2 regions of the Mycobacterium riyadhense genome follow, and region 1 is predicted to be linked to the other one. Evidence: riboswitches for the same ligand, from Rfam matches in the RefSeq annotation. Region 1 holds a riboswitch; the other holds the start of a gene.

The links. A riboswitch is a leader RNA that binds a small molecule or an ion and turns the genes downstream of it on or off. The one in region 1 is predicted to bind cobalamin.
Region 2: linked by a shared signal. The riboswitch ahead of metE (5-methyltetrahydropteroyltriglutamate--homocysteine S-methyltransferase) and the one ahead of AADZ78_RS12360 (PPE family protein) in region 1 are both predicted to bind cobalamin.

What each region holds. Positions count from the first base shown of each region.
Region 1 is NZ_OY970456.1:2,750,478-2,753,887, reverse strand. Features, by position in the region: gene AADZ78_RS12365 (type 2 lanthipeptide synthetase LanM family protein) at 1-82, shown strand, start outside; gene AADZ78_RS12360 (PPE family protein) at 381-2,099, opposite strand; cobalamin riboswitch at 2,134-2,313, opposite strand; gene AADZ78_RS12355 (ABC-F family ATP-binding cassette domain-containing protein) at 2,355-3,410, shown strand, end outside.
Region 2 is NZ_OY970456.1:4,739,256-4,742,665, reverse strand. Features, by position in the region: gene metE (5-methyltetrahydropteroyltriglutamate--homocysteine S-methyltransferase) at 1-1,873, opposite strand, end outside; cobalamin riboswitch at 1,984-2,216, opposite strand; gene AADZ78_RS20890 (PucR family transcriptional regulator) at 2,257-3,410, opposite strand, start outside.

The sequences.
Region 1 (3,410 bases):
CGGCGGGGTTCTTTATGCCCTCGCGCAGGCATCGCGTCCAGCCTTGCCTGCGGTCCTGGCCTGGGGTACCGATCTCGGCTGACACGCCCATCCGGGCCCTTTTCGCGCTGACCCAGCAACAAATGGTGCCGGTCACGCCCGCGCGGGAGCCGCCATCGTTGCTAGGCAGGACTCAGCACGTCAATGTACAGCTGTAGGCCAGTCCGTCTGCGCCCACGAAAGCCAGATCCTCTTCGACTAGCGGCTCGAAATAGCTCTTGTCCTCCATGTGCAGTCCGTCCTTTCCATGTCGTCGGCATACAATTTCTTCATTGCATTAAGCAACTGTCGACTATAGCGACTGTTGACTGTATCGGCAATGTCTCGATATGCGTTGACGCCTACGTTTGGCCAGCACAATCGGGGTGTGCGTGCTGACCGCCGCGCCCCTTGCCGGTGCCCGCGTCGCAATCCCAGGTCGCCGGCGTCATCGGCGTGCGCGGACCGCCGCCGAACTCGGCATCGGCCAGTGTCGTCAAGCCCGCCGCCGCAGTGGCAGTCTGCTTAGCTACGGTTCCGGCAAAACCCAGGGTTGTGGCCCCACGATCCGAAGCCCCGATATCGGGCTCCAGATCCATATACCCCCAACCGCGGTCGATCTGTTTGACCTTCGTCCGCCGGCGCCGCTGTGATCGAGCCTGCTCCTCGGGCGTTGGCGCGGCCGCCGGAGCCTCGGCGCTGTCGGGTTCCGGCGCCTTCTTTCGGGCGCTGCTGCGCGCCGACCTCTTGGCAACGGAGTTCAAGTCACCGACGAGGTAGCCGAAATTCTCCATGCCCGCACCCATGCCCGCAGCTATGCCCGCACCGGTCACCGGCGGTGCTGAGGTCGCCGGTGGCGGTGGCGAACCGGGCGTAGGAGCCGGGGCCGTCACGTCTGGGGGAGCCGGTGACGGGGACGAGGTGGAGGTCGGGACGCTGGGGGCAGCCGCAACGACCGGCGGCGTGGCGGGCACGGCGGGCAGCGCGGGTGGCGCAACGGCAGCGAGCGCCGCCAAGCCCTTGGCGCCGATCGGCACCAACACAGCACCCGTAGCCAACGACGCCAACGGGGCGCTCACCAGCGACACGATCGCGGGCAGGAGCACAAGCGTCTGTTCGAGGAGCGTCCTTAGCAGCGCGATGGTATCGGTGATGATCGTGCCGACGGCTTCGACGGTGGCGAACAGCAGGGCGAAACCGATGGTCGCGGGATTACCCGAGGCGAACGCCGCTGCAAGATCCGCCGCGATGAATGCGAAGGTTTGTGAAAGCAAAGCAACATATGTACCGATGTCCATCGGGTAGCCGATGGCGAACGCGATGTTGAGCGGGCTGAGGTAGGTCAGCGGATTGCCCAGGATGAGCAGGTAAGGATCAAATGCGAACAGCGCTTGCAGGAACGGGATGTTCGCCAGCCAGGTTATGAACGGTTGGATGACGTTGTCGTAGAAGGCGGTATACCCGATTTCCTGCAAGAACTGCAGAATCAGCTGCTGCCAGTCGCGGGGTTGCGGCAGCAACTCCGCCGCCGCTGGCGCGTTGCCTTTCATGATCGGCGGCGCCGGCGGCGTCTGGGGCGCGACGGCCACCGCCGCGGTAGCAACACCCTGATATGCACTCATTACGGTGGCGGCCTGAATCCACATCCGCGCGTAGTCGGCCTCGTTGAGTGCGATCGGGATCGTGTTGATGCCAAAGAAATTCGTCGCCACCAACACACCGTGTACGGCGTGATTGGCGGTCAGCTCCGGCAGCGTGGGCATGGCGGCCAGCGCGGCGGTGAAGGCGGCGGCCGCGGTCTCCTGTTGGGCTGCCATGGCCGCGCAGTTGGCGCTGGCCTGCATTAGCCACGCCAGATACGGCGCGTGGGCGGCCACATATGCCGCAGCGGTCGGACCGTCCCAGGTCCCGGCCTGCACCGCCGCCAGCAGCGCCGCGAGTTCCGCGGCCGTCTCCGCGTATTCGATGCTCAGCGACTTCCAGGCCGCCGCAGCAGCCAGCAACGGGCCCGGCCCCGGGCCGCTGCTCAGCAGCGCCGAGTGCGCCTCAGGCGGCGAGGCCATCCAGATCGGGACGGTCATCGCAATACCGCTCTCTCGGGGTACACCGCCCCGGGTTGCAGGACGCGATGACGCGAGTCTCCTGGCTCTCGGATCGCTGCTCGCCTCGCCTTCCAGCTGGACGCCGTGGCATACGAGGGTCGCTCCCCGATTACAGTGGCGGGACCGCGCCGGATTCACACCGGCTTCCTGCATCGTCATCGCCTTACGCGTGACATTGTTGCATCCGGCACGGGTAAGCGATAGCTGAGCAACTTGGTCGGTAGCGTCAGTCCTGTGGCGCACCTGCTCGGAGCCGAGGCCGTACACCTGGCATATCCGACCCAGGTGGTATTCCGGTCGGTCACGCTCGGGGTCAACGACGGCGCACGCATCGGCATCGTCGGTCGCAATGGCGACGGTAAGTCCAGCCTGTTGGGTCTGCTCACCGGCCAGCTGCAGCCGGACTCCGGCCGGGTCACCCGGCGCACCGGCTTGCGGGTAACCGCGTTGAGCCAGGCGGACACCCTGAGCCCGGATCACACCGTCGGCTGGACGCTCGTCGGCGACCAACCCAAACATCAGTGGGCCGGTGACGCCCGCATCCGCGATGTGGTCGCCGGCCTGGTCTCCGACATCGACTGGGACGCAACCATTTCCATGCTCAGCGGCGGCCAGCGGCGACGAGTCCAGCTAGCCAGGCTGCTCGTCGGCGAATGGGACGTGATCGCTCTGGACGAGCCCACCAACCACCTCGACATCGAAGGCATCACCTGGCTGGCCGGCCATCTACAACAACGCTGGGCCCGCAACACCGGCGGGCTGCTGCTGGTGACCCACGACCGTTGGTTTCTTGACGAAGTGGCCACCACCACTTGGGAGGTGCACGACGGAATCGTCGAGCCTTTCGAAGGTGGGTACGCCGCCTACGTTCTGCAGCGCGTCGAGCGGGACCGGCTTGCCGCTGCGGCGGAGGCCAAGCGACAGAACCTGATGCGCAAAGAGTTGGCCTGGCTGCGTCGCGGCGCACCGGCACGGACCTCGAAACCCAAGTTCCGGATCGAGGCCGCCAACCAATTGATCGCCGATGTACCGCCACTGCGCAACACGGTGGAGCTGGCCAAATTGGCGACCGCGCGCCTCGGCAAGGACGTCATCGATCTGCTCGACGTGTCTGTCTCTTTTGACGGGCGGCCGGTGCTGCGCGATATCGAATGGCGGATCACCCCCGGTGAACGCACCGGGATCGTCGGCGCCAACGGGGCCGGCAAGTCCACCTTGCTGGGTTTGATCGCCGGCACCATCCGGCCTGACGCGGGGCGCGTCAAGCACGGCAAGACCGTTCGGCTGGCG
Region 2 (3,410 bases), 2.0 Mb from region 1:
GCGGCAGCAGCTCCCGCAGCGCGGGCTCGTCGACTTGGATGATCGCGATGCCGGCGGACTGCAGGTCCACGGTCTCATCGCGAATGGCCAGCGCCACCTGGTTGGCGGTGTCGGCCAGCGGCTGGTCGTCACGCACGAACGACCACGCCAGGATCGTGACCGGCCCGGTCAACATGCCCTTGACCGGCTTGTCGGTCAGCGACTGGGCGTAAGTGATCCACTCGACCGTCATCGGCTGGGTCCGGGAGACGTCGCCGTACAGGATCGGCGGACGGACGCAGCGGCTGCCGTAGGACTGCACCCAGCCGTTCTGGGTGGCGAAGAAGCCTTCTAGCTGCTCGGCGAAGTACTGCACCATGTCGTTGCGCTCCGGCTCACCGTGCACCAGCACGTCCAGGCCCAGCTGCTCCTGCAGCTTGATCACGTCGGCGATCTCGTGCTTCATGCGCTTCACGTACTCGGCCTGGTCGATCTCACCGGCCCGTAATGCGGCGCGTGCCTTGCGGATCGCCGAGGTCTGCGGGTAGGAACCGATCGTAGTGGTCGGCAGCGGTGGCAGGTGCAGCCGCGCGTCCTGGCTGGCCCGGCGCTGCGCCGGGTCGCCCCGGTGCGCACCGGAGGCGACGATGGAGTCGATCCGTGCCCGGACTTGTCCATTGCACAGCCGCGGATCACGCCTGCGCGATGCCACGGCGGCGTTGGATGCCGCGATCTCGTCGGCCACCGTCTCGCGTCCGTGATGCAGTCCGCGCGCCAGCACGACGACTTCGGCCACCTTTTCGGCACCGAACGCCAGCCAGCTGCGCAACGCGTCGTCCAGCTCGGTCTCCGGCTCCAGCGAGTAGGGTACGTGCAGCGTGGAGCAAGACGTCGAAACCGCAACGGCGGCAGCCGAACCCAGCAGCGTCGCCAACTTGCCCAACGCCGACTCGAGGTCAGTGCGCCAGATGTTGCGGCCGTCCACGACGCCGGCCACCAACATCTTGCCGGCCAACTCCGGTACGGCCGCGACCGCGGTGTTGGCGCCGGCGACCAGGTCGACGCCGATCGCTTCGACCGGTGTACGGGCCAGTCCTGCCAAGGCGGCGCCGGGGTCACCGAAGTAGGTGGCGACATGAATGGCCGGCCGGTTGCTCACCGCGCCCAGCGCGGTGTACACCGCCTCGGCCAGTGCGGGCGCGTCGGGGTTGATGTCGGTGACCAGGGCCGGCTCGTCGAACTGCACCCAGCCGGCGCCGCCATCGGCGAGCAGGGACAACAGTTCGGAGTAGCTCGGCACCAGCTCCTTGAGGCGTTCGATCGGTGCGCCCCCGCCATTGACGCCCTTGCTCAACAACAGGAACGTGATCGGCCCGATGACCACCGGGCGCGCCGGAATTCCTTGCTCGAGAGCTTCTTTCAGTTCAGAGAGCACCTTGCCCGGGTTCAGCGTGAACCGGGTTGCGGGCTCGATCTCGGGAACCAGGTAGTGGTAGTTGGTGTCGAACCATTTCGTCATCTCCAGAGGCGCGACCTCGTCGTTGCCGCGCGCGGCCGCGAAGTAGCGGTCGAGCTCGTCGGAAATCCCCCCGACCCGCGTCGGGAGTGCACCGAGCAGGACAGCGGTATCGAGCATCTGGTCGTAGTAGGAGAAGGTGTTCACCGGCACCGAGTCCAGGCCGGCCGCGGCCAGCCCGGACCAGGTGTCGCGGCGCAGGGTTGCGGCGATGGACTCTAGGTCTGATCGGCTGGTGCGTCCGGCCCAATAGCCCTCGGTTGCGCGTTTGAGTTCACGGCGCGGCCCGATCCTGGGGGAGCCGGTGATGGTTGCGGTGAACTTCTGAAAATTAGCAAGTGCGTTCACGAGCGGTCCTTCAATCGACGGTGTGGTCACCGCCCGCGGACGCGCAGCCGGACCGGTATGCGGCTCACACCTGGGGTGCATAACCACAACCGGGGGACGGCCAAACGCCCATTCCACGAGGCGATGAGCCGCCGGACGCGGCGCGCCCGGCGCAGCTGGCAGGTCTTCGGACTCGCAGGCGCGCACCGGTGGGTGCTCCTACTGGCCGTCGCTTCCCAGTCGCAAGACCAGTGCTGTAAAGACGGCGGTCGTTCCTGCATACCGCTGCGGGACAGTCCCGGAATCTCACCGGGTTCCCTCTCGCGTCGCATCTTTGCTTCGCTCGATGCCGCGCCGCGTGCTGCGACGACAGCAGACCAGCTGCATCGACAAGGCTACCCCGCTGCTGTGCAGGCCGTCGCCCGCACGTGTGGTTAGCGCGGCCCCGCCGACACCGATTGCTGCTCGGCCGGGCATTCGGCCACGGGGCTGGTCCGTTTGCCACGCCACTGCAGCGCTTCGATCGCCACAGCCACTTCAACGCTGGTGTGGTCGAGGGGCCGGGGCAGGAGCCGTTGCGCGGTCTCAAGCCGGTGCAACACGGTGTTGCGGTGGGTGTAGAGAAGCTTCGCGGCACGCGAGGCGTTGCACCCGGCCTTGATAAATGTCAGCACCGTCGTGTGCAGCATCGGGCTGGCCGATTCGAAGTCCCCGAGCGTGGTTCTTATGAAATCATCGGCGCCATAAGGGTTTTCGGTGAGCAGTGTCACCATCTGGACGTCGGTGAAGAAGGCGATTCGTTGGCGCGACCGCAGTCGGGCCATCATGCGCTGGGTGGTGAGCGCGTCGAAGTGGCTTCTGCGAAACCCCTCGATTCCTGGTGCGGTGCTGCCGATCGCGATCCGCACATCCGGCGTCTTGTCCAACACTTCGCGGATCTGCTCAGGCGTGAGAGCGGCTACGTCTTTCACCCATATCCAGCGGGTAGCGGCACTGGCCATGACCGTGAGTGGCCGCGGACATCCGACAGCTTGGCTGAACAAGTCAACGGCCTCATCGAGTCCGGTTGGATCGGAGTCGGGCTCGTCGTGCCAGATGATTGCGGCGGTATGGGGTCGGTCGAAAAGGCAGCCCAGTCGCGCTTCGGCGCGCTCCCGACTGAGAGGAGCGTTGTCGAGGATCAGTTCGACAATCTTGCGGCGCTCCGCACCGATGTCTTGGGTCAGTTCGTCGTATTCCGCTTGCATTTGCTCCGCGATGCCCGCAAGTGTCGCGTCCACGAACTCGTTGGCCGACCGAAATGGCACGTCCAGTAGCTCGTGCAGCTCTTCTGGGTCTGAGGTCAGTTCAAACGCGATTTCCGTCCAGCGCCGCCAGGCCACATTGTGTCCGATGCGGTAGACCTCTAGCGCGGACGCATCCAGGCCGCGACGCACCAGGTCGCGGGCCATACGTAGGGTATGCGCGCTGAGATTTGGTGGCACCGGATCGCCAGGCGTGCGCAGCATCGCGGAAGCGAAGTAGACCAGATTCGCACGGTTGGAGCGAGTCACCACCGCTGCCAGGCCAGGGTCCTGGGAGATGGCCG